DNA from 2 places in the Streptomyces sp. NPDC016851 genome. Region 2 is predicted to be linked to the other one. Evidence: riboswitches for the same ligand, from Rfam matches in the RefSeq annotation. Region 2 holds a riboswitch; the other holds the start of a gene.
The links. A riboswitch is a leader RNA that binds a small molecule or an ion and turns the genes downstream of it on or off. The one in region 2 is predicted to bind ZMP and ZTP.
Positions count from the first base shown of each region.

Region 1: linked by a shared signal. The riboswitch ahead of folP (dihydropteroate synthase) and the one ahead of ACZ3I3_RS05560 (glycine hydroxymethyltransferase) in region 2 are both predicted to bind ZMP and ZTP.

Region 1 is NZ_JBVHEP010000026.1:123,246-138,685, reverse strand. Features, by position in the region: gene ACZ3I3_RS33370 (class I SAM-dependent methyltransferase) at 1-218, opposite strand, end outside; gene ACZ3I3_RS33365 (TetR/AcrR family transcriptional regulator) at 327-989, shown strand; partial or broken gene ACZ3I3_RS33360 (Tn3 family transposase) at 1,065-2,003, opposite strand; ZMP/ZTP riboswitch at 2,233-2,324, shown strand; gene folP (dihydropteroate synthase) at 2,293-3,195, shown strand; gene ACZ3I3_RS33350 (hypothetical protein) at 3,195-3,353, shown strand; gene ACZ3I3_RS33345 (class I SAM-dependent methyltransferase) at 3,337-4,107, opposite strand; partial or broken gene ACZ3I3_RS33340 (DUF6233 domain-containing protein) at 4,184-4,576, shown strand; gene ACZ3I3_RS33335 (FAD-dependent monooxygenase) at 5,728-6,885, opposite strand; gene ACZ3I3_RS33330 (TetR/AcrR family transcriptional regulator) at 6,976-7,533, shown strand; partial or broken gene ACZ3I3_RS33325 (ATP-binding protein) at 7,680-8,296, opposite strand; gene ACZ3I3_RS33320 (hypothetical protein) at 8,711-8,911, shown strand; gene ACZ3I3_RS33315 (ribonuclease J) at 9,023-10,708, opposite strand; gene ACZ3I3_RS33310 (DUF4386 family protein) at 10,886-11,677, opposite strand; gene ACZ3I3_RS33305 (cytochrome P450) at 11,713-13,080, shown strand; partial or broken gene ACZ3I3_RS33300 (MFS transporter) at 14,220-14,471, shown strand; gene ACZ3I3_RS33295 (hypothetical protein) at 14,716-15,012, opposite strand.
Region 2 is NZ_JBVHEP010000003.1:50,496-65,935, reverse strand. Features, by position in the region: gene ACZ3I3_RS05600 (class I adenylate-forming enzyme family protein) at 1-797, opposite strand, end outside; gene ACZ3I3_RS05595 (AMP-binding protein) at 893-2,416, opposite strand; gene pabB (aminodeoxychorismate synthase component I) at 2,413-4,812, opposite strand; gene ACZ3I3_RS05585 (antibiotic biosynthesis monooxygenase) at 4,843-5,457, opposite strand; gene ACZ3I3_RS05580 (DMT family protein) at 5,501-6,355, opposite strand; gene ACZ3I3_RS05575 (hypothetical protein) at 6,500-6,859, shown strand; gene ACZ3I3_RS05570 (glutathionylspermidine synthase family protein) at 6,874-8,055, shown strand; gene ACZ3I3_RS05565 (alpha/beta hydrolase) at 8,229-10,997, shown strand; ZMP/ZTP riboswitch at 11,120-11,206, shown strand; gene ACZ3I3_RS05560 (glycine hydroxymethyltransferase) at 11,206-12,687, shown strand; gene trpS (tryptophan--tRNA ligase) at 12,814-13,827, shown strand; gene ACZ3I3_RS05550 (2'-5' RNA ligase family protein) at 13,969-14,547, shown strand; gene ACZ3I3_RS05545 (decaprenylphospho-beta-D-erythro-pentofuranosid-2-ulose 2-reductase) at 14,560-15,315, opposite strand; gene ACZ3I3_RS05540 (FAD-binding protein) at 15,335-15,440, opposite strand, start outside.

The DNA.
Region 1 (15,440 bases), on a different contig from region 2:
TGCCGTACCGCGCGGTCGACCAGGTCGACGGCCGCCACCCGCCAGCCGTGCCGGGCCAGGTACACCGCGTTGGTCCCGGTGCCGCAGCCGAGTTCGAGGACCTGGCCCGGCATCAGCGCACCGGGCCCCTCTATCAGGGCCACCAGCTCGGGCGGCGTGATGCCGCTGTCCCACGGCGGCTTGCCGTCCCGGTAGAAGTCCTCCAACACGCGGCGCACGAAACCCTCTTGCTCGAGCTCCGCAGCCGTCCGAGTCTCGCCCATCGCTACCCCTCCAAGAAATTAGAGTTCATCTCTAGTGACTGACTCTAGAGATAGACTCTCAGCATGGATGCGGTCAAGGGATCCGACGGACAGAACGTCAAGCGCCCCGACAAGAGGGCCGAGCGCTCGCGGCGTACTCGCGAGAAGATCATTGCGGCGGCGCGGGAGCTGTTCGTCGCGCAGGGGTACGGTGCGACAAGCCTTCAGGAGGTTGCGGATCGCGCGGGTGTGGCCGTCCAGACCGTGTACTTCGTATTCCGAAACAAGCGCGCGCTGTTCAAGGACGTCATCGACACGTCCATCGCGGGCGACGTCGAACCGGTCGCCACGATGGACCGCGACTGGTTCCGCGCCGCGTGCGACGAGCCCACCGCGGCCGGGCAACTGCGCGCCCACGTACGGGGTGTACGCGACATCCTCGGCCGGGTCGCCCCGATCATGCCGTTGATCGCGGCTGCGGCCGCCACGGACCCGGAGATCGCCGCGCAGTGGCCCGCCGGCCCCGACCCGCGCTATACCGTCCAGCACGCCGCAGCGAAGGCACTGACCTCCAAGCCCGACGCCCGCCCCGACGTCGATACCGCCCGCGCAGCCGACCTGCTGTACGGGCTGCTCAGTCCGGAGCTATACCTGATCTTCGTCCGCGACCGGGGCTGGTCCCCCGACGCCTGGGAGGAGTGGGCATGTGTGGCCCTCACTACCCACCTCTGCACAGACCACGAGTAGGCCACCGACTCTTCGGCGACAGCCGCCGAAGCAGAGTCCGCGACCGGCTACGGCTGCCGAAGCTGACCGGGACGCTCACGCCGCTGCACCGTCGTCATCATCGTCAAGCCCGGCAGCGTCCGGGTTGCGCAGCGGCCGCAAGACCCCGCCGGCCGGGGCGGAGGCGGTGAAGCTGTAGCGGCCCAAGACGTTGAGGTTGCGGTGCTCCAGCGGGGAGAGTCGGGCGATGTCCTCGTCCCGGACCTCGTGGCCCTCGGCGCGGAGCTGGGCGACAGCAGCGTCGATGTACCGGGTGGTCCAGAGCACCACGGCGTTGAGGACCAGACCGAGCGATCCGAGCTGGTCCTCCATGCCGTCCCGGTACGCCTGGTGGATGGTGCCGCGCTTGCCGTGGCACACGTCGCGGGCCAGCTTGTGGCGGGACTCCTGCACGGTGAGCTGGCGGTTCATCTGGCGGCGGTAGGTGTCGTCGACCGGGTCGACGACACGGAGCAGGTGCTCGGTCTTGGCGATCCGCCCGTACTCGGCGAACGCCTGTCCCAGCGGGGTCGGGTGGCCCTCGCGTCCGAACATCCGCAGCAGGTCGTAGGCGCGGACATGGTTGGTGACCAGGGAACCGGCGACCCGCAGCATGTCCGGCCAGTGAGTGATCACCTTGTTCAGGTTGACCCGGTTGCGGGCCAGCGGCTCCAGCGGCCCGTACGTGCCTGTCTCTACGCCGGGAAGGGACGCGCGCCAGAATCGTTGGTCGTCCAGATCCTTGAACCGGGTGCTGAAGTTGTAGCCCAGGATGCGGAAGATGCCGAACACGATGTCGCTGTACGAGGCGTTGTCGGTGGCGACCATCTCCGGCTTCACCCCGCCGTCGAGGTTCAGCAGTGCGTCCAGGATGTGCAGGGAGTCGCGAGGGGTGCCCGGCACCACCATCTGCCCGATCCCGGCGACCTGGTCGTTGACGGCGTTGAGCCAGGTGATGCCACGCTTGAACCCGAAGTACTTCGGTGACGGGGCGGCCCCGCCCTGTGGGCCACTCTTGGCCAACCCAACCGGGCCGAGCAGATGGCCCGAGCCCTCACCGACCTGGATGAGCAGGCGCAGGCGCTATCCGAGACCGAGCCATGCGTAAGCGGTGGCTGCTGCCTGTGGCTGCAGGGGCTTGGCCGCCCGGCTCCCGAGGGCATCCCGGCCGCCACAGCAGAATTTCCTACGGCTCGGACATCGGGTGCGTGGCCCGGCTAGAGTGAGGGCGAGCCGTGACTGGCGTGTCGAGATGGGCGTAACCATCGGGGAGCGGCTTCGTCACATGGACGTGTGCCGCGCGCCTGGGCTTCTTGGGAGCAACCTGGGAGGCACCGTCGTGGTTCGGCACTTATACCCCTCACCTCTGGACATCGGTCGGCCGTTATTGGTCGGGATCCTCAACATCACCGCAGATTCGTTCTCGGACGGCGGCAGGTTCCTGGCCGCTGAGGATGCGGTGGCACATGCGCGGCGGCTGTGGTCGGAAGGGGCCGATATCGTCGAGCTGGGCCCTGCGGCCAGCCACCCGGGAGCCCAGCAGGTGACTGCTGCTGAGGAAATACGGCGGCTGACCGTCGTCATTGACCGGCTGGTCGCCGAGGATGTGCCGGTGTCGGTCGACTCCTTCCTGCCGGAGACCCAACGCTTCGCAGCGGCGCGTGGGGCCGCGTACGTGAACGACATCCAAGGCTTCCCCGACCCGGCCCGGTACGAAGAACTCGCCGACACCGACTGCCGGCTCATCGTCATGCACTCTGTGCAGCGCCTGGGGCCCGCCACCCAGATGAAGACCGATCCCGCCGCGGTGTGGGCGGGGATCGAGGAGTTCTTCGCCGAGCGGCTGGCTGCGCTGGAAGCGGCCGGCATCGGCCGGAAACGGCTGGTCATCGATCCAGGGCTGGGCTACTTCCTGGGCACAAGCCCGGAACCGTCGCTGAGAGTGCTGGCACATCTTGAGCAGTTGAAGGCCAGGTTCGACGTGCCGGTCCTGGTTTCTCCCTCCCGGAAGTCGTTTCTTCGGGCGCTTACCGGGAGCAGTCTTTCGGAGATCGGCCCGGCAACTCTGGCGGCGGAGCTGTACGCGGCATGCCACGGGGCGGACTACATCCGCACCCACAACGTTGCCGCCATCCGGGATGCGCTCACCGTCTTCAACGCTCTGGACGCGGCCAAGGTAGGTACGTGATGGAGCAGCGAGAGGCGATCGTCGCGGTGGTGCGGCGAGGCGAGCGGGTGCTCGTCATCCAACGAGGCCCGCTAGCACGGCTGCCGGGGTACTGGGCTCCCCTCAGCGGCAAGGACGAAGTCGAGACCGCGCCTCGACTCGCTACTCCGGGCCAGTGACCGACGGCAGCGCCTCGACGACGAAAAACAGGAAGCAGGGCTTGGTCGAAAGGTCGTCGAAGGCGTCGGGGAACAGTGCCCGGGCGGCTGGGTCAGGCTGCGGCTCGCTGATGACGGACAGACCAAAGCCCGCGGTGGTGAAAGCGTCGATCATTGCGTGCAACGGCTTTCGCCAGAGTCGCATCGGGGTGGACTGCCCGCCGAGCATCCAGTCGAAGGTGTAGCTCGTGGTCGCGAAGTAGTCGGGCCGAGGGTCCCGGAACGTGTACGCCGTGACCGGGTGATCCACGGACACGATCAGCCGGCCGCCGGGCCTGAGTACTCGCCGAAACTCGGCCAGCGTCGGCCCCCAGTTCTCCAGGTAGTGCAGGACCAGCGACGCGACCACGTCGTCGAACGCACCGTCTTTGAACGGCAGGCGCTCGCCCAGGTCGGCCACGTGCAGGGCTACGTCATCACCGAGCCTCTGCCTGGCCAGTGCGAGCATCCCGGCGCTGACGTCGATCCCGGTGGCGACCGCGCCGCGGTCGCGCAGTGCGGCGGTCAGTGGGCCCGAGCCGCAGCCGGCGTCCAGGACTCGGTGGCCAGCCACGTCTCCGGCGAGGGCTAACATCGCGGGCCGTTCGTAGTACGCGTTCACGAGGTTGTTCTCGTTCTCCGCCGCGTACGCCTCGGCGAAACTGTCGTAATCGTTCACCCGGGCCGGTTCCGCAGCATCGGCGAAGCTCTCGGGTATGTCGGTTGCGCGTTCCATCGTCGCAGCCTAGAGCCAGGCGGGCCCCCGCCGCGCTGAATAGTGCAAGGCCGGAACACTGCCTCTTCACCAGTAGGACGGTGGTGTGGAGGAGGCGGAGTACCGGGTGTGGGTGCGCGCGCCGGAGCACGTGCGCCCTGTCCACGGCGTCGACTACGACCAGGTCGCCACCGAGCACCTGAAGCCGCCGCAGCAGTCGGTCGTCCAGGAGGTAGTCGGGGAGCGCCGACCGTCGGGATGAGTGCTGCAAAAGCCGGGCGACGGTCGCGGCCCGGCTGGCGCGGTGCTGCACGCACCGGACTGCGAAGAGGCGTCGCAGGGCGCGCCGCTGCTCGACCTGGACCAGGCCCTGAACGTCGCGGAGAGCCCGGCGACGCGGTTGTGCACGCTGTGCGGATGCGCTCAGGAACTCACGCCCGTCCTGCGCGGCTTCGACCATGGTGCCGACTCTTCAAGCGACGCCTCCTGACCCCGCCCGCTGGCAGATCGAGGAAGACTGAAGCGCGTCCCGCCGTGATCCTTGGCGAAGTTGTGCACGGCTGCCGCGGCATCGGCCTTGCCGCGGCAGCCGTACGTTCAAGTGGCGAGGGGCGGACGTCTGGGGGTCAGGGGGCGTCGGCGAGCTCTTCGATCTGGTGGGCGAGGTGTGAGTCGGGGCGGAAGACCTGGAAGCCCCACTCTTCGACTTCGTTGACCTGGAGGCGGCCGACTGCTTCGCGCAGAGCGAGGGTGGGGCGGTGACGGGGGGCGCCGGCGGGAGAAGGGTGTGAGTTGGACGTGGGTGTCCACGGTGACGGCCTGGTGGGCCCAGTGGTCGGCGTCGCGGAGTTCACCGCGGCCGAGGTGGAACAGGTGGAGGCGGTGGGCGGCGGTGGCGCTGCCGGCGCCGGCCGCGAACTGCCACCACCACTGGGCTCCTTCAGAGGAGTCGGCGAGGCTGAGCAGGCAGGCGAAGTGCAGTGCGCCGTCGATGCAGGCGGGCTCTTCGCCGAATTTCGCCAGGTGCGCGGCAGCGCTGTCGCTGTAGAGGAGCGCTGCGGTGAGGCCTGGAGGTCTTTGTCGGCACGGGAAGCGGCCCTCGGGGCTAGCCGGGTGCCGAACATGAGGGTGGCTGTGACCTCGTGGACGACTTCCTGCTTCAGCTCGGTGACGCCTTCGTCGGTGAAGTCATCGGGCAGGGCGGCCTGCGCCATGACGTCTTGGATGCTGCGCGGCACGGTGTTACTCCTTCTCCTCGTCGCCAACCGAGATGTCCAGGCCGAGTTTGCTGGCGATGCGTTCACGGGCCGAGCGCCGGTGTCCGCGGACGGTGTCCGGCTTGATGCCCATGATGTTGGCCACTCGCTGCGTGGAGTAGCCCAGGATGGTTCTGCACGTGGGAGCGGGGAACGTTTGCCGACGGCTTTGGACAGCACTTAGCGATCACCGGGCCCGAGAATGTCGATGAGAAGTAGCAACGCTGCGGGGGTAGTGGGGTGTTGAGGCTCCTTGAGGGCAGGCCCCGTCTGACAACCAGGGCAGGTTTGGGGCGTCACGGACTGTCAGGGGCGGCCGCATGCCATCGCGAAGCGACGCTCGAAGAAGCGGCTCTTGACCGGCCGTGGCGCGGGTCCGGTGCCGTCAGCCCAGGCCCGGCGGTGTCCAGTCGGCATGCCGCAGGATGGTGTGGACGGTCGCGCGGGAGGGGGCCAGCCGGAGAGCGGTGTTGCGCACGGCGACGGCCAGGGGGTTCGTCAGCTGTTGGCCCATCCGGCCGGCCTGATGGGCCGCGCGGGCGACGGACTGGCTGCGCGGCCGGCGCTCGGTGTCGTAACGGGCCAGCGCCGATTCGACGGTGGGCTCGGTGGCGAGTGCGGCGGCCAGCACGGCTGCGTCCTCCAGTGCCTGGCAGGCGCCCTGGCCCAGGTTCGGGGTCATGGCGTGGGCCGCGTCACCGAGCAGGACTATCCGGCCTGTAGTGAAGGAAGACAAGGGTGTCACCAGTTCGTGGATGTCGTGGTGCAGGACGGCGTCGGACCGGGTCGCGCCCAGCAGCTCGGGGATCGGATCGTGCCAGTCGCTGAAGCGGCGGCGCATCGCGGCGAGGGCGTCCGTGTGCCGTGCCCCGGGCGGTGAGTTGAGCACCGCATGCCACTCGGCCCGGCCGTCAGTGAACGCGATGTGGCCGAACTCGGCGCCCTTGCCCCAGGTCAGCTCGAAGTCGGTGGCCAATTCGACCGGGCGCTCGGTGATGGCGCGCAACACGGTCGACCCGCTGTAGGCCGGGCCGGGGTGCTGAGGGAACAGCTGGGCGCGCAGCCGGCTGCCCACTCCGTCGGCGGCCACGACCAGATCCGCATCGAGGGCGGCGTCCCCGACCAGTAGCCGGACTCGGTCGGGACCGGAGCGGTCGACGGACGTCACCTCGGCCCCGACCACCAGGCACTCGGACGGCAGCTCCGCGCGCAGCAGGCGGTGCAGCACGGCCCGGGGGATGCCGACGATCGGCGTGCCCAGCGCGCGCTCAAGAGCGGTCCCGTCCATCCGTGCCAGCCAGCCGCCACCAGGGACACGGGTGCCTCCGGTGTACTGCGGCCGCGCAGCCGCGCGCACGGCCTCGCCGACGCCGAGAACGTCCAGAGCACGGATGCCGTTGGCGTGCAGGGAGATGCCCGCACCCACGTCAGCGAGGACGGGGGCCCGTTCGGCAACCCTCACCTCCCAGCCGATCAGGCGCAGACCGATCGCGGCGGCCAGCCCGCCGATACCTCCGCCCACCACCACCGCGCTGCCACCCATACCGGCCCTCCCTCGTCCGCCCTGCCGTGATCCTTCTACAGGTGTAGAAAAGGAGAGTAACCCCATCCTCTACAGGTGTAGAAAAGGGGGATGCCCACAGATCGACGTACCGTCCTCGCCGATGCGGCCATCGGCGTACTCGCCGAGGCCGGAATCCGGGGCCTGACCCATCGCGCGGTCGACCGGGCAGCAGACCTGCCACCCGGCACCACCTCCGCCTACTACCGCACCCGCCAGGCACTGCTCACCGCACTGGTCCGGCATCTGGTCGCCCTTGACCAGGCAGAACTCCAGGCGATCGGGGAACAGGCGCCGGTGCCGCGGAATGCCGAGGAACTGGTGGCCGGGATCGCTGCCTTCGTCGAGCAACGGCTCACAGGGGAGGGACGGCGACGCTCCCTCGCGCGCTACGCCTGCGCCCTCGAGAGTGTGCACCACCCCGAGCTGCAGGAGATCCTCGTGCCGCGCCAGAACGCAGCACGACAAGCCGCGCGCGACTTCCTGGCCGCGCAAGGCGTCACAGACGCCGAGGACCGTACTGTCACGCTGCTGACCTGTGTGGACGGATTGGTTTTCGACCGCCTGGTGGGGGGCGGAACCGTGTCGGACCAGGAGATCCGCGGGCTGGTGGCGGCAGCGCTCCGATAGCCCCACACCTGCCGGCACCGGGCGTGCCTGAACGACCAGATGCTCCCGGGGGCCCCGCTGGCGGAAAGGGCCCGATGGTAGGAGCGCGATGCTCGGGGCGGGCGACGAGCTCGTTCAGCCAGTGGCGGCATCCTGCCGACGGCGGCGGCCCGGGCCTTGGTGCTGGCGAGCCGGTAGGACTCCGTTCCGGTCTCGATGATGTTGCCGCCGAAGGTGAGCCGGCCCACGATGGCCGCGCAAAGCCGCGGGTCGGTAAAGGTTTCCCCCCCCAAACGATTCGTTCGAGGCGATGGCGACGCTGTTCTCCCCGTCCCGCTCGGTCAGAACCTGGAACAGCAACTCCGCCCCGCGGCGGTCCAGTTCCATGTATCCGAGCTCGCCGATCGCGAGGAGGTCCACCCGGCCGTAGCAGGCGATGGTCTTGGTCAGCACCTTCTCGTCCGCGGCCTCGACCAGTTCGTTGACCAGCTTGGTGGCGGGTGTGTAGCGGACCCGGTAGCCCGCCATGGCGGCCTCGGTGCCCAGCGCGATCAGCAGGTGCGATTGCCGGTGCCCGAGTCGCCGATCAGGCAGAGGGGCAGTCCCTTTTGACCCAGTCGCAGGTGGCCAGGGTGTGGATGACGGCCGGCTGGTCACGGGCGGCGGCTTCGGCCAAGTCGGGGAACTGGACCCGGATGGTGGGCAGCCGCAGCATACGGCATGCCTGGTCGACGGCGGCGTCGGCAGCCTGTTCGGTCAACCCGCGGTGGTGTTGGAACGTCACGGCGTCACTCTCCCTGTTTTTCACCTTGCCGGTCTATGACCGGGTCCAAGTGCCGTCGATGGACTGACCCACAACGATCGGCCGAGCGGCCTTCCACGGCTCCGCCTCCTGCTTGCCCCGACGAGAGCTACGTCGTGGACAGGCCGGTCACCGATCCGTGGAGACGACTCTGCCCCCGCTGCCCGGAGGAAGCGGGAGCAGGACGGGTGAGCTAGGCAGCGGGCTCGTACGTCACGCTCTGGTCCGGGCAGCCCACCGACACGCCGTACAGGGCCGCCACTTCCCTCCGACGAAGCCAGCCGAGCCTTCCACCTGGTGTGGACCTCCTACGCGGTGCTGGCGAGATCGACCCGGATCTGGCCGCCGAGCCGTTCGTCGCCGGGCCCGATCGCCTGGAGCGACAGCTGAACCGACGTGCTCAGCCAAGCTCAGCGCGACGGCGGGCGGGATCCGGCGGCGGAGGCGGCCCGGCTGCCGGCCCTCAGCCACGGGCTGGGCACCGGTGTCCTGGTCGGCCAACGGTCCGCCGAAGCAGCCATGGCCATCCTGCGCGCCCACATCGACCAGCTCTTCGACAACCGTCTCGTACGGTCGCTCTGTCGCATGTCGAAGTGACCAGTGACGGCGGGTGATCAAAGCGCAGCCCGCTCGCGTGTGGGTGCCGTGGTCAGTGAGGTGGTGTCTGTCCGTCCTGAATGAGGCGGGGAGCCGGAGCGCGGCCCCCGGTCAGGCGTCGATGATGACGGGGATGATCAGTGGCCTGCGGCGGTGGGTGCGGAACGCCCAGTTGGCCACGGCTCGGGCGATGAGCTGTTCGAGCTGGTGGGCGTCGCCGACGCCTTCCTCGGCGGCGGTGGCCAGGGTCTTCTCGATGACGGGGATGACCGGCTCGAAGGTGGTCTCGTCGTGGACGAAGCCGCGGGCCAGGAAGTCGGGGGCCTCTGCCAGGGCGCCGGTGTCGGCGTCGACGATGGCCACGACCGTGATGACGCCCTCCTGGGCGAGGGTGACCCGGTCCTTGAGGGACGCTTCCGTGGCGCCGCCAACCTCCATGCCGTCCACGTAGACGTTGCCCGCGGGCACTTTTCCGGTGATGGAGGCGCGGCCGTCGACGAGGTCGACGACGACGCCGTCCTCGGCGATGACGACCCGGTCGGGGTCGACGCCGGTGCGGATGGCGAGGTCGGCGTTGGCTCGCAGGTGGCGCCATTCACCGTGCACGGGCATGACGTTGCGGGGTTTGACGATGTTGTAGCAGTAGACGAGTTCGCCGGCGCTGGCGTGGCCGGAGACGTGCACCTTGGCGTTGCCCTTGTGGACGACGTGGGCGCCCCACCGGGTGAGTCCGTTGATCACCCGGTAGATGGCGTTCTCGTTGCCGGGGATGAGGGAGCTGGCGAGCAGGACGGTGTCGCCCTTGCCGATGCGGATCTGGTGGTCACGGTTGGCCATCCGTGACAGCGCGGCCATCGGTTCCCCCTGGGAGCCGGTGCACACCAGGGTGATTTTGTGGTCCGGGAGCTTCTCCAGCTCCTTCGTGCTCACGACCAGGCCGGACGGGACCTTCAGATACCCCAGGTCACGGGCGATGCCCATGTTGCGGACCATCGACCGGCCGACGAAGGCGACCTTGCGGCCATGCTGATGGGCGGCGTCCAGGACCTGCTGGATGCGGTGCACATGGCTGGCGAAGCTGGAGACGATGACCCGGCGCGGCGCGGTGCGCATCACCTGCTCGATCGCCGGGTTCAGCTCACGCTCGGAGGTGGTGAAGCCGGGGACCTCGGCGTTCGTGGAGTCGGTGAGGAACAGGTCCACGCCCTCCTCGCCGAGGCGGGCGAAGGCGCGCAGATCGGTGATGCGGTCGTCCAGGGGGAACTGGTCCATCTTGAAGTCGCCGGTGTGCAACACCATCCCGGCGCCGGTCCGCAGGGCCACCGCGAGGCTGTCCGGAATGGAGTGGTTGACGGCCACGAACTCGCAGTCGAAGGGGCCGAAGCCGCGCCGGTCGCCCTCGCGTACGCGCACCGTGCGGGGCCGGATGCCGTGTTCCTTGAGCTTGGCCTCGATGAAGGCGAGCGTGAGCTTGGAGCCGACGAGAGGGATGTCCCTCCGCTCGCGCAGCAGATAAGGCACGCCGCCGATGTGGTCCTCGTGGCCGTGGGTGAGGACGACGGCCACGATGTCGTCGAGGCGGTCCCGGATGGAGGTGAAGTCGGGCAGAATCACGTCCACGCCGGGCTGGGTCTCTTCGGGGAACAGCACACCACAGTCAACGATCAGCAACTTGCCGGCATGCTCGAACACGGTCATGTTCCGGCCGATCTCGCCCAGGCCGCCCAGGGCGGTGACCCTCAGCCCTCCTTCGGGCAGTGACGGGGCGGCCTTGAGTTCAGGGTGCGGATGGCTCATACCCTCACGCTATCGAAAAGTCTGGCGAGATGATCCGCTGCCTGCAGGCTGGACGCGCGGAGCGGCGCCGGGCGCCTCGGTCACGGCAGGGGCAGGGAGCGGCAGAGGAGGCAGCGCCCGCCATGGGTGAGGCGCACCCCGGGCGTACTGGAGAAGATCTCGTGCCCCTGGTCGTGGTCACCGGCCTCGGCGGCCTCCTGGTGCGCCTCGACGCTGGTCCACTCCGTGTACACGCCGCTCACCTCGTCGGCCAGTGCCGAGACCTCCGACCAGATGAAACACCTCGGCGAACGCATCCCCGCCACCTTCGTCTGCGCCGGCGTCGACGTCGACGCCGACGCCGCACTCCTGCTGAACGGGCCGCGGGCCCGAGCAGGGACGTCCAGTCGTGCACGGCCACCAGCGCGACGTCGGCGCCTGCCGCCGCCCCGCTTCCCGCCGCAGGGTGACGAGCGCCAGGACGGCGACGATCCCGAAGGCGATGACGGCCGCCTCCAGCAACCGCCCGAAGGCGTACCCGAGCGCGAGCCCCTCGCCGTGGCGCCGCAGGACGGGGCACAGCGCCGCCCCGGTACCCGCCACCGCCACCGCCAGCACCAGCGCCACCTCGCAGAGCACCCCGAGCAGCGCCCGCGTGTCGGCGCCCTGCGCGAGCCGACCGTCCACCGCCCCCAGCAGGGGGCGGTACAGAACAGCCCCCGCTATCGCGGCGACCTGCACCAGGGCCACGAGATCGAGTTCGAGTCCGCGCTGGACCAGCCGCTTGGGGCCGTCGGCGTCGAACTGGTCGCTCTGGAAGTTGAGGGGCAGCGCTACGTGGAAGGCGCCGTCCTGGTGAAGGTGGCCGGTGGGATCAGCCTCGAAGCGGATCCGGCGGCGGCCGGCCAACACGGCTCCGACCAGCTCGTCCCGCGTGGTGCAGGACACGTTCATGACAGGATTGCGCTGGGGAACGTTCAGGGAAGTCATAGGGGCGCCCCTGATTGCCGTGAAGGGATTCCCCCGTGACGTCCGCTGCGCCTCCCCCCATACCTCGGGCCGCAGGATCGCTTCCGCTCATCGGCCACGCTCTGAAAATGCGCGACAACCTCGGCTTCATCGACTCGCTGCGCGACTCGCGGGAGCCACTCGTCGAGATCGTCCTGCAACCCGGAACGCGCACCGTCGTGGTCCAGGACCCGGCCCTGATCCACCAGATGCTCAAGGCCCTGGCGCCCTCTCTCGACAAGGGCCGGCTCTATGACAAGCTGGGCCAGCTGCTGGGCGACAGCGTCGTCACCGCCACCGGCCGGCCTCACGTACGCAAACGCCGTCAGTTGCAACCGGCGTTCGCCCACACCGAGATCAGCCGGTACGTCGACATCATGCGTGGCGAGATCACGGCCACGGTCGCCGGCTGGGAGCTCGGGCGGCCCCTCGACGTGCGTGAGGCGATGGTCGGGCTGAGCCTCGACATGCTGGCCAAGACGGTGTTCGCCGGTAGCCTCGACGACGCCGTTTTCCGCCGGCTGCGCAGCGATCTGTCGGTGGTGATGAACGGCGTCGGTGTGCGCCTCATGCTGCCCGACTGGGCCGAGCGCCTGCCGTTGCCCTTCAACCGCCGCTTCGACCGGGCGCGGGCCGGCGTACGCGCCACGGTCAACACCGCCGTCGAGGAACTGCAGGCCTCCGGGCACGACACCGGGGACATGCTCTCCATGCTGCTGCGCGCCGTCGACGAGGAGACCGGCGAGCCGTTGACCGGGGATCAGATCTGCTCCGAGATCCTCACCCTGGCCGTGGCGGGCACCGAGACCACCGCGTCGGTGCTGTCCTGGACCCTGTACGAACTCGCCCGCCACCCCGGCATCGAGGCCAGGGTCCTGGCCGAGCTGGATGAGGTCCTCGGTGAACGGCCGGTCGCCTTCGACGACGTGACCCGGCTGCCGTACCTGAACCGGGTGATCACCGAAACTCTGCGGCTGCACCACCCCGGCTGGTTGGTTACCCGCCGCACGACCGAGGAGACCCGGCTCGGCGAGTGGACGCTGCCCGCCGGCACCGAACTGGCCTACTGCCAGCACGCCCTGCACCGCGACCCCGAGCGCTTCCCCCATCCGCTCACGTTCGACCCGGACCGGTGGATCGACGCCGCGCAGGAGCCTCCGCCAGGCGCGTTCCTGCCGTTCGGGGACGGCAAGCACAAGTGCATGGGGGACCGCTTCGCCCGTACCGAGATGGTCACGGCGATCGCGACCATGCTTCGTGCGGTACGGCTGGAACTCGTCGAGGGCCAGGCCGTCCGCCAGGTCGCCCGGCTCACCGTACGGCCGCGCGCCCTGCGGATGACCGTCCGCTCCCGCAACCGTCCCCGAGCCGAGGTGGGCCACTAGCTGTTCTGTCCCGGGAGGTTGTGGACGGTGTCACGGGGCCGGTCGTGATCCGCTCGAAGGCGTGTACGACAGCCTGGTCGGTGCCCGGCCGTACGGGAATGCCGGCGTGTTCGCGGGCGTGCCGCAGCCGCGGTGCGGCGGGGTCATTCATGCGTCGGGGCTTTCGGGGGGGAGTTCTGCGAGGGCGTGGTCGAGTTCGGCGATGTGGGTGGTCAGCGCGGCGGTCTGGAGGCGGGAGAGAAGCAGTCGTTGAGGACGCCGGGGTGAAGGGTCTTCGTCAGGTGCCGGAGCATGGTGCGCAGCCGGGCGGGGCCGGCGGTGATGCCAGGCAGGTCGCCCAGTGCCCTGCGGGTCTGGGCGTGTCCGCCTGGGTGCCACCTCGCCGGTACGGCGAGCGGGACCGTGCTCAGGGGCTTCGCCCGGGGCGCGGTCCCGCCTCGTTGTTCAGGTGTCAGGGCCGCAGAGTCAGCACGAGGACGTGGGGACCGCGGTGGCGGAACCCCGGCCGTCGCCGCCGGGGGCGGGTCGGGTGAAGCGGTAGCACTGGTCGGCCACTGCCCCCGAACTCGAGACGACGCCGGAGACGGTCGTCGTGTCCCCCTCACGCACCACGCGCTCTTGACCTCGAAGGAACGCCGTCCGGTGGGGTCGAGAGTCTCCTGGACCCCGGCGCGCGTCATGTCCTCGGCGTACATGCTCGAGATGCGCGTCGTTGCCAGGCGGACTCGGCTACAGATCTGGGTGCTCGGACGGCACGTGGCATCGTCGCGCTCGGATACCTGCGAAGTCCATCCTTGACCGGGGCGCTGGGTCAGAGTGAAGACGAAGCAGCGGGTCACCTGGCCGGATCCTCCACCGGGGAGCATGGCCTTTGCATCGTAACGAGCAGATGATGCGGCCGTGACGGTGAACTCGCGGTGGGACGCATCGTAGGTAATGACCGGAGCTTTGGAGTGCTGCCAGATGACGCCGGTAAGGGCGTCGACGTCGGTGATACCGCTCGTCTCGAGCGCGCGGTCCGTGGCGCCCGCCCTGGCATGGGCCTGCTCCAGGATCGCTGCGAGTGCGTGCTCCCGGCGCTCGCAGTTCGCCTTCCACGTCACGTTCGAGCCCGGCAAGACGCTGCGGGTCACCCCTCCCTCATGGGCCGGGTCGCTTCCGCCTCCCGCATGCTGGCCCGGTGCACCGTCCCCCGGCCGGGGCCTTCCCCGACGGCGGGCTGGCCACCGCCTACGACATCCGGACTCCGCTCCAGGCCGCCGCGGTCTCACTGGCGATGACGGCCGTAACGGCATCCGTGACCGGCAACCGCCGGGTCGAAGCGGTGCCGCGTGCCGCCGCCCCGGCCCGGCGGTCCAGATCAGCCGGCATCCAAGGATCCCGCCCATGAGGGAGTGCACCCGTCTGGTTGTGATGCCTGCGGCGAAGGCGTCCCCATCAAGAGCCACGCCTGCTGCCGGAGCCACGCCTGCGGGGGCCTGTCCCGCCCGCACGGATGCCGCAGGGCGAGAGTGCGGCCCCCTTGGCTCTACGACGCCGTGGCGGGTCGGCACGGCGCTGCCCGGCCCAGGCGGCCCGCACATGCCGGCCGGTGCCGGGTGTGCCGCCGGCTGTCCTCGGCCGGCTCCGGGCGGCCTACCTCGCGGCGCCCTGCACACAGGCGGTTTTCGCATGGTTCCGCGCGACATCGAGGCTCTCGAGCCGACTGAGGCAGATGGACAGGGAGTTCGACGACCCTTCGCCGTCCTCCGCGATGGAGCACGCGTCCGCGGCTTCGCCGCCGACGGGCACGTTGTATCCCTTGTCCCGCAGATACTCCTGGCAGTCCCACGACCACGCCTGGGCCGGACTTGCGGCCACAAAGGGCAGTGCGCCGACTATCACCGTGCCGCTGGCCGCCACCGCCGCTCGCCGCATCCACCTGCTACGCATCTTGTGTCCTTTCGTGTTCGCAGTCCCCGGCCCGGGCCGCCGCCCAGCCGCCAGGGCCGAGTCTCACCGACCCCTCGGAGGGCCAAACCCCCTGCCTGTGAAAGTCATGCAGTTCCCCGGCCGACTGCGGCTGGTGACGGGCCGCCCTGACGCTTGGAGCGAGGGTGTGTTGGTGTACGGAGGCGGCTGGCCTGGTGTGTTGCTGTGCGCTGAGAGGCGGGGTGGGCGGCTCGAGCGGGGAGGTGGGGGTGTGTGACCCGGAGGTTTCCTCGGCCGTGCGGCGACGCGACGCCGGCATCATCAGCAGTTCCTGCGCGAGAGCGCGTACGGGCGACGCGTACGGGCGGCAGCGGGTCCTGCGGCGCCAGCTCACCCGACGCAGTCACGCGGGCACTGGCACTGGCACTGGCACTGGCTGGATGCCCCTC
Region 2 (15,440 bases):
TGCGTCTCCACGATGCCGGGCCGGTGCCGGACCAGCAGCGGGCCCACCGCGGCCGGGTCCGGGTCGGTGATCAGCACGAGCGGGCTGCCGAAGTGCAGCAGGACGCCGAGCAGATGGTAGAAGCGCGAGTGCACGAACGACATGTGCAGCGCCGCCGGCTCGCCCCGCGTGGGCCAGCCCATCGCCTGCTGCGGCACCAGCCGGTTCCACATGGTGTGCGCGCAGTGCACGGCCAGCTTGGGGACGCCGGTGGTGCCCGAACTGTGGGTGATCAGGGCGGGTTCGCGGGGGTGCAGCCGGACCGGCGGGGGAGGCTCGGCGCCCGCGTACTTCGCCAGGGGTTCCGCCCCGGCCGCGTCGTCCACGCAGAGCGTCCGCCGCACGAGCCCGGACAGGGCGAGTTCCTTCAGGCCGTCCAGGGTGGCGCTGTCGGTGATCAGCCAGGGCCGGCGCAGCCGTTCGAGCAGCTGCCCTGCCACGGCGGGGGCCAGCGCGGGCGACAGCAGCACGGGCACGGCACCGATCCGCGCGACGGCACAGGTCAGCAGCATGATGTCGACGTTGTCCGCCTTGTGCACGACGACCTGCTCCGAGGGCCGAACCCCGGCCTCCCAGAGCCGGCCGGACAGGTCCTCGACCAGGTCGGCCAGCACGGTGTAGCTCAGGTCGACCCCGAGGGCCGGAGCGACGTCCAGCGGCCGGTCCAGGGTGACGAAGACGGCCCCGTGCCGGTCGGCCGCACGCCGGAAGACCGGTCCGAGATAGAAGCCGCGGTCCGTGAACAGGGGTGCTCGCATGCGGTCGTTCCTCTCTACGGGGTTCGCCGGGCGCCTCTCCGCGGGGCTCGCCGGGCGCCCCTCCACCGGGTTCACCGGGCGCCCCTCCACGGGGTTCACCACGCGCCCCGTCGCACCAGATGGCGGCGCAGCTTCCCGGTCGGGGTGCGCGGCAGCGACGGGACGAAGCTGACGCTGCGGGGGACCTTGAACGCGGCGAGGCTCTCCCGCGCGAGGCCGATGAGCTCGTCCGCCAGGCCGTCCCGCACCGGCGCGGCGGGGACCACGAAGGCCCGCAGCCGGCTCGCGCCCCGCCCGTCGGGCACGGCCGCGACCACCACCTCCCGCACCGCCGGATGGCCGCGCAACACGGCCTCCACCTCCAGCGGCGAGACGGTGATGCCGCCGACCATCTCCATGTCGTCGGCCCGCCCCAGATGCCGGAAGGAGCCGTCCGGTTCGCGGCACGCCCGGTCGCGGGTGGCCAGCCAGCCGCCGACGAGGGTCCGGGCGGTCTCCTCCGGCCGGTTCAGATAGCCGGGCGTCACCGTCGGCCCGCGCACCCACATCTCGCCCTCCTCGCCGTCCGGCACCGGGTGGCCGTCCCCCTCCCGCAGCTCCACCTCGAAGCCGGGCACGGGACGGCCGACCGTCCCCGGGTGGTTGTGGGCGAAACCGTTGGCGCAGAACGCGTGACCGGCCTCCGTGGAGCCGATCTGCTCCAGCACGGGCGCGCCGAGCAGCGAAGTCACCTGCTTGGCGAGCCCCTCGGGCAGCCCCTCGCCGGCCGACACCGCGGCCCGCACCGAGGCGAAGCAGCCCTCGTGCCCGTGACCCCGCTCGGCCACCAGCGCGGCGTACGCGGACGGCACGGAGTACAGCAGCGTCACCCGGTGCCGGGCGACGAGTTCGTCGAGGATCGCCGGGGTGGGGCGCCGGTCCACCAGCACCGCGGACGAGCCGGAGAACAGCGGGAAGACGAAGGCGTTGCCGAAGCCGTAGGCGAAGAACAGCTTCGACACCGACAGGGTGACGTCCTCCGCGGTGATCCGCAGCACCCGCCGGCCGACGAGGTCGTGGTACGTCCGCGGATCGCCGTGCGTGTGCACGACGCCCTTGGGGCGGCCCGTGGTGCCGGAGGTGTACTGGACGTAGAGCGGGGTGTGCGCGTCGGCCTGGTGGGCGGGCGCGGGCCCGGCGGCGGGGGCGAGCGCCATCAGCTGGTCGGCGCCCAGGCGGGCCCGTCCGGCGAACCGCTCCTCCAGACCCGGCCCCGTCACACAGAGCACGGCCCCGGTGTCCTCGGCCAGGAAGGCGTGGTCGGCCGCGGGGAGTTCGGGGTTGACCAGGACCGCGACGGCGCCGAGACGAGCGGTGGCGAGGAAGGCCGTCACCCAGGCGAGGGAGTCGGGCAGCGCCAGCAGCACACGGTCCCCGGGCCGTACCCCGTGCCCGGCGAGCACGGTGGCGGCCCGGGCCGAGAGGTCGTGCACCTCGCCGTGGGTCCAGGCCCGGTGCCCCTGGTGGAAGGCGGTCCGTCCGCTCCACCCGCGCCGCTCGGCGAGTTCCGCGAGCTGGGCCGCGAGGTTCCCGGGCGCCTCGGCCTCGGCGGGGTGCAGCAGGGCTTGCGGACTGGTCATCGCCGTGCCTCCTCGGCGGCCCCGGCCCGCTCTCCCGGCGAGGCCTGTCGCCGGATCCGGTCGGCCTTGTGCTGGTGCAGGGCCCGCATCGGGGCCGCGGTCTTGAGCAGCATCTCCTCGTACTCCGCGTCCGGATCGGAGCCGAGGACGATCGCCCCGCCCGCGCCCAGATGCATCCGGCCGTCGGCGAACACGGCCGTACGGATGACGATGCTGAGGTCCGCGCCGCCGCCGCACCCGAAGTAACCGAGGGCGCCCGAGTACACGCCCCGGGCCTCGGACTCCAGCGAGTCGATGATCTCCAGCGTGCGCAGCTTCGGCGCGCCGGTCATCGAACCGCCGGGGAAGCAGGCCCGGACACAGTCCACCGCGTCCGTGTCCGCCCGCAGCCTGCCCCGCACGGTCGAGACGAGCTGGTGCACGGTGGCGTACGTCTCCGTGGCCATGAGCTTGGAGACCCGCACCGAGCCCGTCCGGCACACCTGCCCCAGGTCATTGCGGAGCAGATCGACGATCATCAGGTTCTCGGCCCTGGTCTTGGCGTCCGACGCCAGCGCGTCCCGCAGCCGGGCGTCCTCCTGCGGCCCCTCGCCCCTCGGCGCGGTCCCCTTGATCGGCTTGGCCTCGGCGGTGCCGTCCCGTCCGATCCGCAGGAACCGCTCGGGCGAGGACCCGGCCACCTCCAGCTCCCCGAACCTCAGGAACGCCGCGTACGGGGCCGGGTTGTCGCGGCGCAGCGTCCGGTAGAACTCCAGCGCGTCGGGCGGAGCGGGCAGCCGGGCGGCGTTGGTCAGGCAGACCTCGTAACTGGTGCCCGCGCGCAACTCCCGTTTGCACGCCTCGATGTCCGCGAGATACGTCGCCCGGTCGCGCACCAGCCACGGCTCGGCGGCGCCGGGGTCCGCCGGGGCGGGTGGCACGGGCAGGGGCGGCCGCTGTGTCGCCACGCACGTGAGGTCGGCCAGCGCGCTCTCCAGCCAGTCGGCGGCCTCCCGCGCGGCCTGCGGGGTGTCCTCCGCGAGGCAGACGGCGTACGTGAAGCCCTCCTGGTGGTCCACCGCGATCACCCGGTCGGCGAACAGCCAGGCGGCGTCCGGGACGGGGGAGCGGTGCCGGTTGGGCGACCCGCAGTCCGCCTTCACCTCGTAGCCGAAGTAGCCGACGTACCCTCCGGTGAAGTCGAACGGCAGCCCGGTCGCGTCCACGCGGCGGCTGCTCAACTGCCGCTTGAGGTAGTCGAAGACACTGGCCGCGACCTTCCTCACCGGCCGCCCGGCCCGCTCGATCTCACAGCGCCCGGTCTCGACGTCGTACCGCACGAACTCGGCGAGCGGCCCGCTGCCGTCCCCGAAGAACGAGAACCGCGACCGCCCCGGCTCCACGAGTGAACTGTCCAGCCAGAACGCCCGCGGCGCCCCCGCGTACATCCGCCCGAACGCCGCCTCGGCGTCCACGGCCCCGGCGATCCGCCGACTGTGCAGCCGGTACCCGACCCGGTGAGGCCGGCGGGGCCGGGGGATGGTGGCGGCGGGAGGGGCGCCGGCGCCGGAGGGGCCGGGGGTTCCAGCACCCCCGGACGGACCGGCGCCGGAGGACGACACAACCCCTTCGGACGGCGCACCCCCGCCCGACTCCCCGCCCCCGGCTTCAGACGCAGTCGCCCCGTGGCCCGGGACCACCGCCCGGGCCGCAGCCGCAGACCCACGGTCCGCTGCCGGTGACAGCGACACCCCCGCCTCGCACTCGGGTACCGCCACCCGGCGCCGGACCGCCTCCGGGGACGGCACCGCCGTGTTCTTCGTGCGCAGCTTGCCGGCCCGCTTCGCGGTCAGGTTGCGGAAGTTCACGAGCATGCGGTGGCCGAACTCCGTGAGGACGGACTCCGGGTGGAACTGCACGCCCCACAGCGGCCGCGTCCGGTGCCGCAGGCCCATCAGGACGCCGTCCTCCGCCCAGGCCGTGGCCTCCAGCATCTCCGGCAGCGGTTCGCGCACGGACAGCGAGTGGTAGCGGACTGCGGTGAAGTTCTGCGGCAGGCCCTCGAACAGATCGCGCTCGTCATGCCGGATCGTCGAGAGATGCCCGTGCCGCGGCTCCGGCGCGGGCCCCACCACCCCCCGCTCCCCGAGCGCGATCCCCTGATGGCCCAGACACACGCCGAGCACGGGAACCGGGGAGGTCGCGACCAGCCTGGCCGCGATGCCGAAGTCACGCGCGTCCGCCGGGTGTCCGGGCCCCGGGGACACCACCAGGTTGTCGAACTCCCGGAGATCCGGCACCCCGTCGGCGGCGGCGTCGTTGCGGACGACCACCGGCTCCTCGCCGTTGACCTCGGCGATCAGCTGGAACAGGTTGTACGTGTACGAGTCGTAATTGTCGATGAGCAGGGTCTTCACCCGCCCACCTCCCTCTGTTCGTTCGCGGGCCTACATGGCCCGGCGTTTGTGCCGACCGCGGAGCGCCTGGAGCGACGGGTACAGCCATTTCCTGAAGAAACGCTGGAGCCGCGGCATGAGAATCCAGGTGACAAGGGCCGTCACGCACAGGCATAACAACAGCGTGCGGAACAGTGCATTGAGGTCACCGAGATAGGGAAGCACCGTCAGATTGAACAGGAGCACCGGTGGGAAAACCGCGCTCATATTCACGAACCACAGTTTCCATTTCGACGGCGGAGCCGGTGGCGCGGGTGTCAGAGTCTGCGCCTCGAACCAGGCCCGGGCGCCCCGCACCCGCCTGCGCGCCGTCTCCTGGGCGAGCCCTTCCAGCCGGGCGTCCCACTGTGCCCGGGAGGGCGATTTCTCCCAGGCCAGGGCCGAACCCTCGCTGGCGAAGCGATAGACGACATGCCACTCCGCATCTCCGTCGACAAGTACCCCACCCCCCAGAAACCCCGGTTGCCGCGCGGTAGCGCCCAGCATGGCCCACCCCCAGGAGTGGAAGTCGGCCGCACGGCCCGGCGTCACGCGATAGGCCACGGTGACCGTGACGGGATTACTGGTCACGCCGTCCCATACGGAAAGCGGTTCACCCGCGTTCAAGATTCAACAAACAATTTTCCGATCGTCCGGAACGTGAAGCTTTTCAGTAGGTGGGAAACCCCTCGACCTGCGGCCTCTCCTCCTGCTCGACCGGCGCCTCCCCGAACCGCGACAGCGCCAGCGCCCCGGCCACCGCCACCGCGAAACCCAGCACCGCCGGCCACCCCAGCCCGGGCCGCGTGCGGTCCCCGAGCCACACCACGCCGATCAGCGCGGGCCCGACCGTCTCCCCGAGCACCAGCCCGGCGGTCGCGGTGGTCACCGACCCGCGCTGGAGGGCGGAGGTCAGCAACAGGAACGCGGCCCCGCCGCCGAGCAGCAGCGCGTACACCGCCGGGTTCGTGACGAGCGCACCGGGCGTCAGCCCGTCGATCAGCCGCACCGCCACCTCCACCACCCCGAACCCCAGCCCGGCACCCAGCCCGAGCGCGAGCGCCCGCCCCCGCTCCGGCAGCCGCCCTCCCGCCGCCCCGAGCAGCAGCACTCCGCCCGCCGCAGCGAGCATCGCCCACTTCAGCCAGACCGGTCCGCCCTCGTCGCCCTCCGCCCCGGACGCCAGACCCAGCAACGCGAGCCCGGCGCACACGACCCCCACCGCCGCCCACTCCCCACGGCTCAGCCGCACCCTGAGCAGCCCCGCCGCCACCACGGCCGTCACGGCGAGACTCGCGGCCAGCGCCGCCCCCACGGCGTAGATCGGCACCGACCGCAGCGCGACGATCTGGAGCAGGAAGCCGAGCCCGTCCATCCCGAGCCCGACCAGATACCGCCACTGCCGCAACGCCCGCCACAACAGCGCCACGTCCCCGCCCGGGCCGCCCGCCACCGCCCGCGCGGCCATCGCCTGCAACACCGTCGCCGTACCGAAGCAGACCGCCGCACCAAGGGCGCACACCATTCCAAAAATCACAAAACGACAGTAGGGGAGGGGGCGTGAGCCAGGGGCCCGTGCGCGCCCGCTCACACCGGTCTCTAGGCTGACCGCTCGGCAGTACATGACAGGAACACGCGGTACACGACGGGGACACGGGGAGACACACGCATGGCTGAAACACGGCGGCGACTGCGCTCGAGCACGGTGGTGCTGGGCGGCATGGGGGTCCTCGCGGCGGCCCTGTCCGCGTGCGGCTCCGAGCCGGACCGCCGCTGCGTGGACCAGGACAGCTACGACTACATCAACGGCTACAAGATCGTCGCCGACAAGAACTGCGCGTCCGGCTCCTCGTCCTCCTCGTACGGCAAGAGCCGCAAGAAGACCGGCAGGACCACCACCACGGACGCCGACTGGTACTACGACGCCGACGTCAGCGGCCGCTACGCCGACAACGGCACCTTCAGCCGCAGCGAGGCCGTCGACCGGGGCGGCTTCGGCTGCTCGGGCTCCGGCAGCGGCGGCGGCTGACCGGGGTCGTACGCATGGAACGCCACACCATCACCCCCCGCCCCGGCTGGCAGCAGACCGTCGAGGAACAGGGCCTGATCTATCCCCTGACCCGCTACCCCGACGACACCCTGCGCCCCTACTGGGACGAAAGCGCCTACTACGTCTTCACCCTCCCGGAGATCGAGGCCCTGGAGGAGGTCGTCGAGGAACTCCACCGCATGTGCCTGGCGGCGGCCGACCACATCGTCACGGAGGACCGCTTCGCGGACCTGGGCATCACCGACCCGCGCCTGGCCCGCACGGTCGCCGAGTCCTGGCACCGGCGCGCCGAACTCCCCTCCGTCTACGGCCGTTTCGACCTCCGCTACGACGGCACCGGTCCGGCCAAACTCCTGGAGTACAACGCCGACACTCCCACCTCACTGGTGGAGGCCGCGTCCCCCCAGTGGTTCTGGATGGAGGACCGCTTCCCCGGCGCCGACCAGTGGAACTCCCTCCACGAACGCCTGATCGACGCCTGGCGGAAACAGACCGCCCTGCTCCCGCCGGGCAGCCCCCTGTACTTCGCGTACTCCTCCGCCGACGAACTCGGCGAGGACATGATGACGGTCGCCTACCTCAAGGAAACGGCCGAGCAGGCAGGCCTGGCCACCGACTGGATCTCCATGGAGGAGATCGGCTGGGACCGCCTCTCCGGCCGCTTCGTCGACAACCGCCTCCGCTTCATCCGCAGCATCTTCAAGCTCTACCCCTGGGAGTGGCTCACCACCGACCGCTTCGCCGACCACGTCCTGGACACCCTGGACAACGGCGGCGGCACGGGCACGACCCTCTGGATCGAGCCGGCCTGGAAGATGCTCCTCAGCAACAAGGCGCTCCTGGCCGTCCTGTGGGAGCTGTACCCCGGCCATCCCAACCTCCTCCCGGCCTACTTGGACGGCCCCCGGGACCTGCCCGCGAAGGGCTGGGTGGCCAAGCCCCTCCTGGGCCGAGAGGGTGCCGGCGTCACGATCCACGAGCCCGGTTCCCCTCCCACCCTCCGCGACGAACCCTGCTGCTACCAGCAACTGGCCCCCCTGCCCGACTTCGACGGCAACCGGGTGGTCCTGGGCGCATGGGTGGTGGAGAACGAGTCGGCGGGCCTGGGCATCCGCGAGAGCTCTGGCTTGATCACGGATGAATACGCCCGCTTCCTGCCGCACGTGATCCTGTAGGGCTCCCGCAGTTGTCGGAGACCGATCGGCCGCACTGGCTTGATCGCATCCCTCGCCCGCTCCGGGCGTCTCCTCACAGACAACCCACAGACTCCCCGCCCCCGTCCTCTGTGACGCGAGAGACGCCCGGGACCGACGGGACGTCTGCGCACGGGGTTTTGAGGAGAGGATCATTGATCCATGCCCGGCGAATATGTGTGACCGCCGTGGCGGTGCTGGCGGCCCTGGCGGGCTCGCCCGGACTGGCACAGGCTGAACAGTCCCGAGAACCGGGGCTGTTGAGCGCGATGGACGACAACCCCCTTCCGCCCGGGTGGCGGATCGGCGGGGAGGGCGGGGCGCGCGAGCTGGTCTGGCGTGCGCCGAAGGCCGTGCCGATGGGAGACGCGCGGGTCGAGTTCCGTACCGGGGACCGGCTGCTCGGGGTGCCGAAGCCGGCGCGGGACGGGCGGACCTTCCGGCTCCCCGTCGGCGAGGCGCGGCCCGAGCAGCTGACGGACCTCCAAGTGACGGCCGCGGGGCGTCGGCTGGACGCGTCGGCCGATGACGAGCACAGGTCCGGCTCGGGCGTGGCACGGATGCCCGCGCAGGCGCCGGCGAACGGCGTTGACCCGGGCAAGCCCGGCTCGTACCGCACGGTCGCCGGGGAGTACGACCTCGCTCCGGTGCGCCTGCCCGGGTTCGACACCCCGGTGGAGATGACCGCCAAGGTGGTGGCGCCGAAGGGCGCCACCGGCAGCCGGCCGCTCGCGCTGTTCCTCCACGGCCGCCATAGCACCTGCTACAAGCCGGGCTCCGAGGACGACGTGACCGGCGACTGGCCCTGCGCGGACGGCCACAAGCCGATCCCGAGCCACCGGGGCTACCTGCGCGACCAGCGACTGCTGGCCTCGCAGGGCTATGTGACGGTGTCGATCTCGGCGAACGGCATCAACGCCCAGGACTGGGAGGCCGAGGACGCCGGTGCGCAGGCGCGTTCCTCGCTGGTACGGCAGCACCTCGCCCGCTGGGCCGACTGGACCGCCCATCGCTCCTCCGCCCCGGCCGTCGTGCGCAAGGCGGCGAAGGCGGACCTCTCCCGCGTCCTGCTCGTCGGCCACTCGCGCGGTGGCGAGGGCGTCAACCGGGCCGCCATGGACAGCCTCTACCCGCCGCCGGCCGCCGAGGACGGCTACCGGGGCCCGGTGCGCTGGAAGGTGCGCGGGGCTGTGCTCATCGGACCGACGATCTTCGGCCAGAATCCAGTCGCCGACGTGCCGTCCGTGACGCTGCTGCCGGGCTGCGACGGCGACGTGTCGGACCTGCAGGGCGAGGCCTTCGTCGACGGGACCCGCGGGATCAGCCGGGGCACGGCACTGCACAGCGCGGTCTACATGATCGGCGCCAACCACAACTACTTCAACAGCGAGTGGACCCCGGGCGAGGCCGTCGCACCGGCCAATGACGACTTCGGGACCGACCCCGATCAGCCGGACCCGGTCTGCACGCCGGGTGCCGCGACCCGGCTGACCGCCGTCCAGCAGCACAAGGCGGGCGCCACGTACATCGCCGCGGCGGCCCGGCTCTTCCTGGCCGGGGACGATCGGGTGCGTCCGCTGCTGGACGGTTCCGGCAAGCGGGCCCCGTCCGCGGGCCCGGCCCGGGTGCTGACCCACGCGGTCGGCGGCCGCCGCAACGGTGGTTTCCTGCCGGACGGCGGGGCGAAGGTGAGCGGCGCCCGGCTGTGTTCGGCGATCGACCCCGACCCGGCCGTGGCCTGTCTGGACCCGGAGACCCCCGGATCGTCACCGCACTTCGCGTCGTGGGAGACGGAAAGGGAGACCGGCCGCAGCGCGGTGGACCTGAAGTGGTCCGCGCCGGGCCGGACCGCGCGTGTCACTCCGGCCAAGCCGCTCTCCCTCCGCGGCTCCCAGAAGCTCGCGCTCCGGATCTTCGTACCGCCGAACACGACCGGCACGAAGTTCGACGTGTCCGTCACCGACTCCGCCAACCGTCGGGTGAGGCTGGGCTCGGTCCGGGTGGACGGCCTCCCGGGCTCCGAGAACTCCGCCTCCTACTGGGCTCAGGAGCTGCGCGTCCCGCTGTCGGCGGCGACCCGGGCCGGGCTCGATCTCAGGCATGTCAAGTCCCTTGAGCTGAAGCCCCGTTCGCGGTCCGGGCGGGCCTGGCTGATGGACGCCTGGGGCTGGGCGCCGGGCACTCCCGCGGTGAAGGCGGCCGCACTGCCGCGTGTCGACGTGGGCCGCACGATCGTCAAGGAGGGCGACTCGGGCACCCGCACCTACCGGATCCCGGTCGAGATCTCCGGGCACGGCAGCGGGCGGGTCCGCGTGTACGTCCTCGACCCGGACAGCGGCCGGGCCGAGAACCGCCTCGTGACCGTACGGCCCGGCAGCCACGCGATCGACGTGCCGGTCGAGGTGAAGGGCGACACGGCCTATGGCGACGACGTGGACCACGACATCGCCGTCAAGGCCGTCCGGGGCGCCGTCGTCGGCAAGCACCGGGGCGGGCTCACCGTCGAGAACGACGACCCCGCGCCGGTGATCACCCTGTCGCCGGTCGCGGACCGGGTGACCGAGGGAGAGACGCTGACCTGGCGGTTGTCCGTGGAGGAGCCCACGGCGGTGGACCTCTGGGAGCCGGTGCGGGTGCTTCCGGTCACCGAGGGCGCCGAGCTGTCCACCAAGGACGTGGACCCGCAGTGGCTCGAGGACTGGTCCGGTGACGTGCCCGACCCCGAGCGCCCGCTGTCCGACGCGAACCTGTGGGTGTGGCTGAACATCCCGCCCGGGAGCACCAGCGTGGACTTCGTCGTGCCGACCGTGCGGGACCAGGCGGCAGAGCCGGCCGAGTCGATGCGCCTCGCACTGACCGACAGAAACGCCGAGCCGCTGCCCGACAAGCCGGTGCTGACGGGGACGGTGCTCGACAGGCACTAGGAGGGGTGAGCAAAGTCCCGCCTGCCCCGCGACGCCCGGCACGCTCCCCGACCAGAGCACGCACCGGACGCCGCGGGGCCCACCCGGCAGATGCTCCCCCACCCCCTCACCCGGTACCCTGATCCACGGGCCGTGACTGGCGCGCTGGGATGGGACGAACCATCGGGGAGCGGCCCGAGCAGAGAGAGCCGTGCGCCTGGGCCGTACCGTGAACGCTGAACGCAACGTCCGGAGGTCCCACATGCCAGCCGAGCCCCTCTCCACCGCTTCCACCGCCTACCGCGCCGCCCTCGACGTCATCCGCGCCGTCGAGCCGCGCGTAGCCGACGCGATCGGCCAGGAGGTCGCCGACCAGCGCGAGATGCTCAAGCTGATCGCCTCGGAGAACTACGCCTCCCCGGCCACGCTGCTGGCGATGGGCAACTGGTTCAGCGACAAGTACGCCGAGGGCACCATCGGCCGCCGCTTCTACGCCGGCTGCCGCAACGTCGACACCGTCGAGTCCCTCGCCGCCGAGCACGCCAAGGAACTCTTCGGCGCCCGCCACGCCTACGTCCAGCCGCACTCCGGCATCGACGCCAACCTCGTCGCCTTCTGGTCGGTCCTCGCCCAGCGCGTCGAGGTCCCGGCCCTGGAGAAGGCCGGCGCCCGCCAGGTCAACGACCTCTCCGAGGCCGACTGGGCGGAGCTGCGCCGCGCCTTCGGCAACCAGCGCATGCTCGGCATGTCCCTGGACGCCGGCGGCCACCTCACCCACGGCTTCCGTCCGAACATCTCCGGCAAGATGTTCGACCAGCGCTCCTACGGCACGGACCCGGCCACCGGCCTCATCGACTACGAGGCCCTGCGCACCTCGGCCCGCGAGTTCAAGCCGCTGATCATCGTCGCGGGCTACTCGGCCTACCCCCGCCTGGTGAACTTCCGGATCATGCGCGAGATCGCCGACGAGGTCGGCGCGACCCTCATGGTCGACATGGCGCACTTCGCCGGCCTGGTCGCGGGCAAGGTCCTCACCGGCGACTTCGACCCGGTCCCGCACGCCCAGATCGTGACGACGACCACTCACAAGTCGCTGCGCGGCCCCCGCGGCGGCATGGTCCTGTGCGACGACTCGCTCAAGGACCAGGTCGACCGCGGCTGCCCGATGGTCCTCGGCGGCCCGCTCCCGCACGTCATGGCCGCCAAGGCCGTCGCCCTCGCGGAGGCCCGCCAGGAGTCCTTCCGCGACTACGCCCAGCGCATCGTCGACAACTCCCGCGCCCTGGCCGAGGGCCTGATGCGCCGCGGCGCGACCCTGGTGACCGGCGGCACGGACAACCACCTGAACCTGATCGACGTCGCCTCCTCCTACGGCCTCACCGGCCGCCAGGCCGAGGCCGCGCTGCTCGACTCGGGCATCGTCACCAACCGCAACGCGATCCCCGCCGACCCGAACGGCGCCTGGTACACCTCCGGCATCCGCATCGGCACCCCGGCCCTGACCACCCGCGGCCTCGGCACGGCGGAGATGGACGAGGTCGCGGCCCTGATCGACCGCGTCCTCACCACCACGGAGCCGGGCACCACCAAGTCGGGCGCCCCCTCGAAGGCGGCCCACGTCCTCGACGCGAAGATCGCCGACGAGATCAGCCACCGCGCGACGGACCTCGTGGCCGCCTTTCCGCTGTACCCCGAGATCGACCTCGGCTGAAGCGCCCCATAAGGGGGGCGGGGCCGCATCGATGTGCGGCTCCGCCGCGGGGCGCGACCAGCCACAACGGGTCCGCGGTTCCCCACCCGCCGAAACCACCCACGGCCCTCTGAGACAATAAGCAGCATGGCCTCTGACCGACCCCGCGTGCTCTCCGGAATCCAGCCCACCGCAGGCTCGTTCCACCTCGGCAACTACCTCGGCGCCGTCCGCCAGTGGGTGGCCCTCCAGGAGACCCACGACGCGTTCTACATGGTCGTCGACCTGCACGCGATCACCATCCCGCAGGACCCGAAGGACCTGCGTGCGAACACGCGCCTGGCCGCCGCCCAGCTGCTCGCCGCGGGTCTCGACCCGGACCGCTGCACGCTCTTCGTCCAGAGCCACGTCCCCGAGCACGCCCAGCTCGCCTGGATCATGAACTGCCTCACCGGCTTCGGCGAGGCCGGCCGGATGACCCAGTTCAAGGACAAGGCCGCCAAGCAGGGCGCCGAGCGCGCCTCCGTCGGCCTGTTCACGTATCCGATCCTCCAGGTCGCGGACATCCTGCTCTACCAGGCGCACGAGGTCCCGGTCGGCGAGGACCAGCGCCAGCACGTCGAGCTCACCCGCGACCTCGCGGAGCGCTTCAACGGCCGTTTCGGCCCGATCTTCACCGTGCCGAAGCCGTACATCCTCCGGGAGACGGCGAAGATCTACGACCTTCAGGACCCGTCGATCAAGATGAGCAAGTCGGCGTCCACGCCGAAGGGCCTCATCAACCTCCTCGACGAGCCGAAGGCCACCGCCAAGAAGGTCAAGAGCGCCGTCACGGACACCGACACGGTGATCCGCTACGACGCCGAGAACAAGCCGGGCATCAGCAACCTCCTCACGATCTACTCGACCCTCACCGGCGAGACCATCGGCGAGCTGGAGGAGAAGTACACCGGCAAGATGTACGGCGCGCTCAAGACGGACCTCGCCGAGATCATGGTCGACTTCGTCACGCCGTTCCGGGAGCGCACCCAGCAGTACCTGGACGACCCGGAGACGCTCGACTCGATCCTCGCCAAGGGCGCCGAGAAGGCCCGCGCAGTCGCCGCGGAGACCCTCGCGCAGGCGTACGACAAGGTCGGCTTCCTGCCCGCCAAGCACTGAACCCGCTCCCGCGCACAGCCGTACCACCGCACAGCGCTGTACATCACTTCCGTTGCGCCTGCCTGGAACCGGGTCGTGGCCGTACAGTCGATAACCGGGTGGTCGTATCAGCGACCCGCAAACTTAACGACAGGAGACGACGTGGGGACCGTAACGATCGGTGTCTCGATCGCGGTCCCGGAGCCTCACGGCAGCGAGCTCCAGCAGCTGCGCGCGGGCTTCGGCGACGCCGCGGCTCACGGCATCCCCACGCACGTCACCCTGCTGCCGCCGACGGAGATCGACGAGTCCGCCCTGCCGGCCGTCGAGGCGCATCTGGCCGAGGTCGCCGCGGCCGGCCGGCCGTTCCCGATGCGGCTGTCGGGGACCGGCACGTTCCGGCCCCTGTCCCCGGTCGTCTTCGTCCGGGTCGTCTCGGGCGCGGAGTCCTGCACCCGGCTCCAGGAGCAGGTCCGCGACCCCGCCGGGCCGGCCGCACGCGAACTGCAGTTCCCGTACCACCCCCACGTCACCGTGGCGCACGGCATCGAGGAAGCGGCGATGGACCGCGCCTTCGAGGAACTCGCCGGCTACGAGGCCGAGTGGCCGTGCACCGCCTTCGCCCTCTACGAACAGGGTGCCGACGGCGTCTGGCGCAAGCTGCGCGAGTTCCCCTTCGGCGGCTCGGTGGTGCCCCCGCAGACCGGCCGCGTGGAGCGCGGCTCGGTCCCCACCCGCTGATCCGCTCGCGGATCAGACGGGCAGCCGCCGGAACACCCCGCGCGGCAGGTGCCGCAGCGCCGCCATCACCACGCGCAGCGCGCCCGGCACCCACACCGTCTCCGAGCGGCGCCGCAGCCCCAGCTCCACGGCCGTCGCCACCGCCTCGGGCGTGGTCGCCAGCGGCGCCTCGGGCAGCCCGGCGGTCATCCGCGTCCGCACGAAGCCGGGGCGGACGACCATGACGTGCACGCCCGTGCCGTGCAGCGCGTCGCCCAGGCCCTGCGCGAAGGCGTCGAGGCCGGCCTTGCTGGAGCCGTAGATGAAATTGGCGCGGCGGGCCCGCTCGCCCGCGACGGAGGACATCACGACCAGCGAGCCGTGCCCCTGGGACTGGAGCGCGCGGGCGCACACCAGGCCCGCCGAGACCGCGCCGGTGTAGTTGGTCTGCGCGACCCGCACCGCCGCCTCCGGGTCGCGTTCGTCGCGGGCCTGGTCGCCGAGGAGGCCGAAGGCGAGCAGCACCATGTCGATGTCGCCCTCGGCGAAGACCTTGCCCAGCACGGCCTCGTGGGAGGTGGGGTCGAGCGCGTCGAAGGCGACGGTGTGCACGTCCGCCCCGAGCCCCCGCAACTGCCCGGCGGCCTCCTCTAGGGCGGGTGACGGGCGGCCGGCCAGCCAGACCGTGCGGGTGCGGCGGGCGATCAGCCGGCGGGCGGTGGCCAGCGCGATCTCGGACGTACCGCCGAGGACGAGCAGGGACTGGGGGAGACCGAAGGCGTCCTTCATGACAGCTCCTAGGGATCGCTCAGAGATGGAGGCGGCGGGCCAGGTCGGACACGAACACCCCGTGCGGGTCCAGCTCGGCGCGCAGGGCACGGAAGTCGTCCAGGCGCGGGTACATGGCCGCGAGC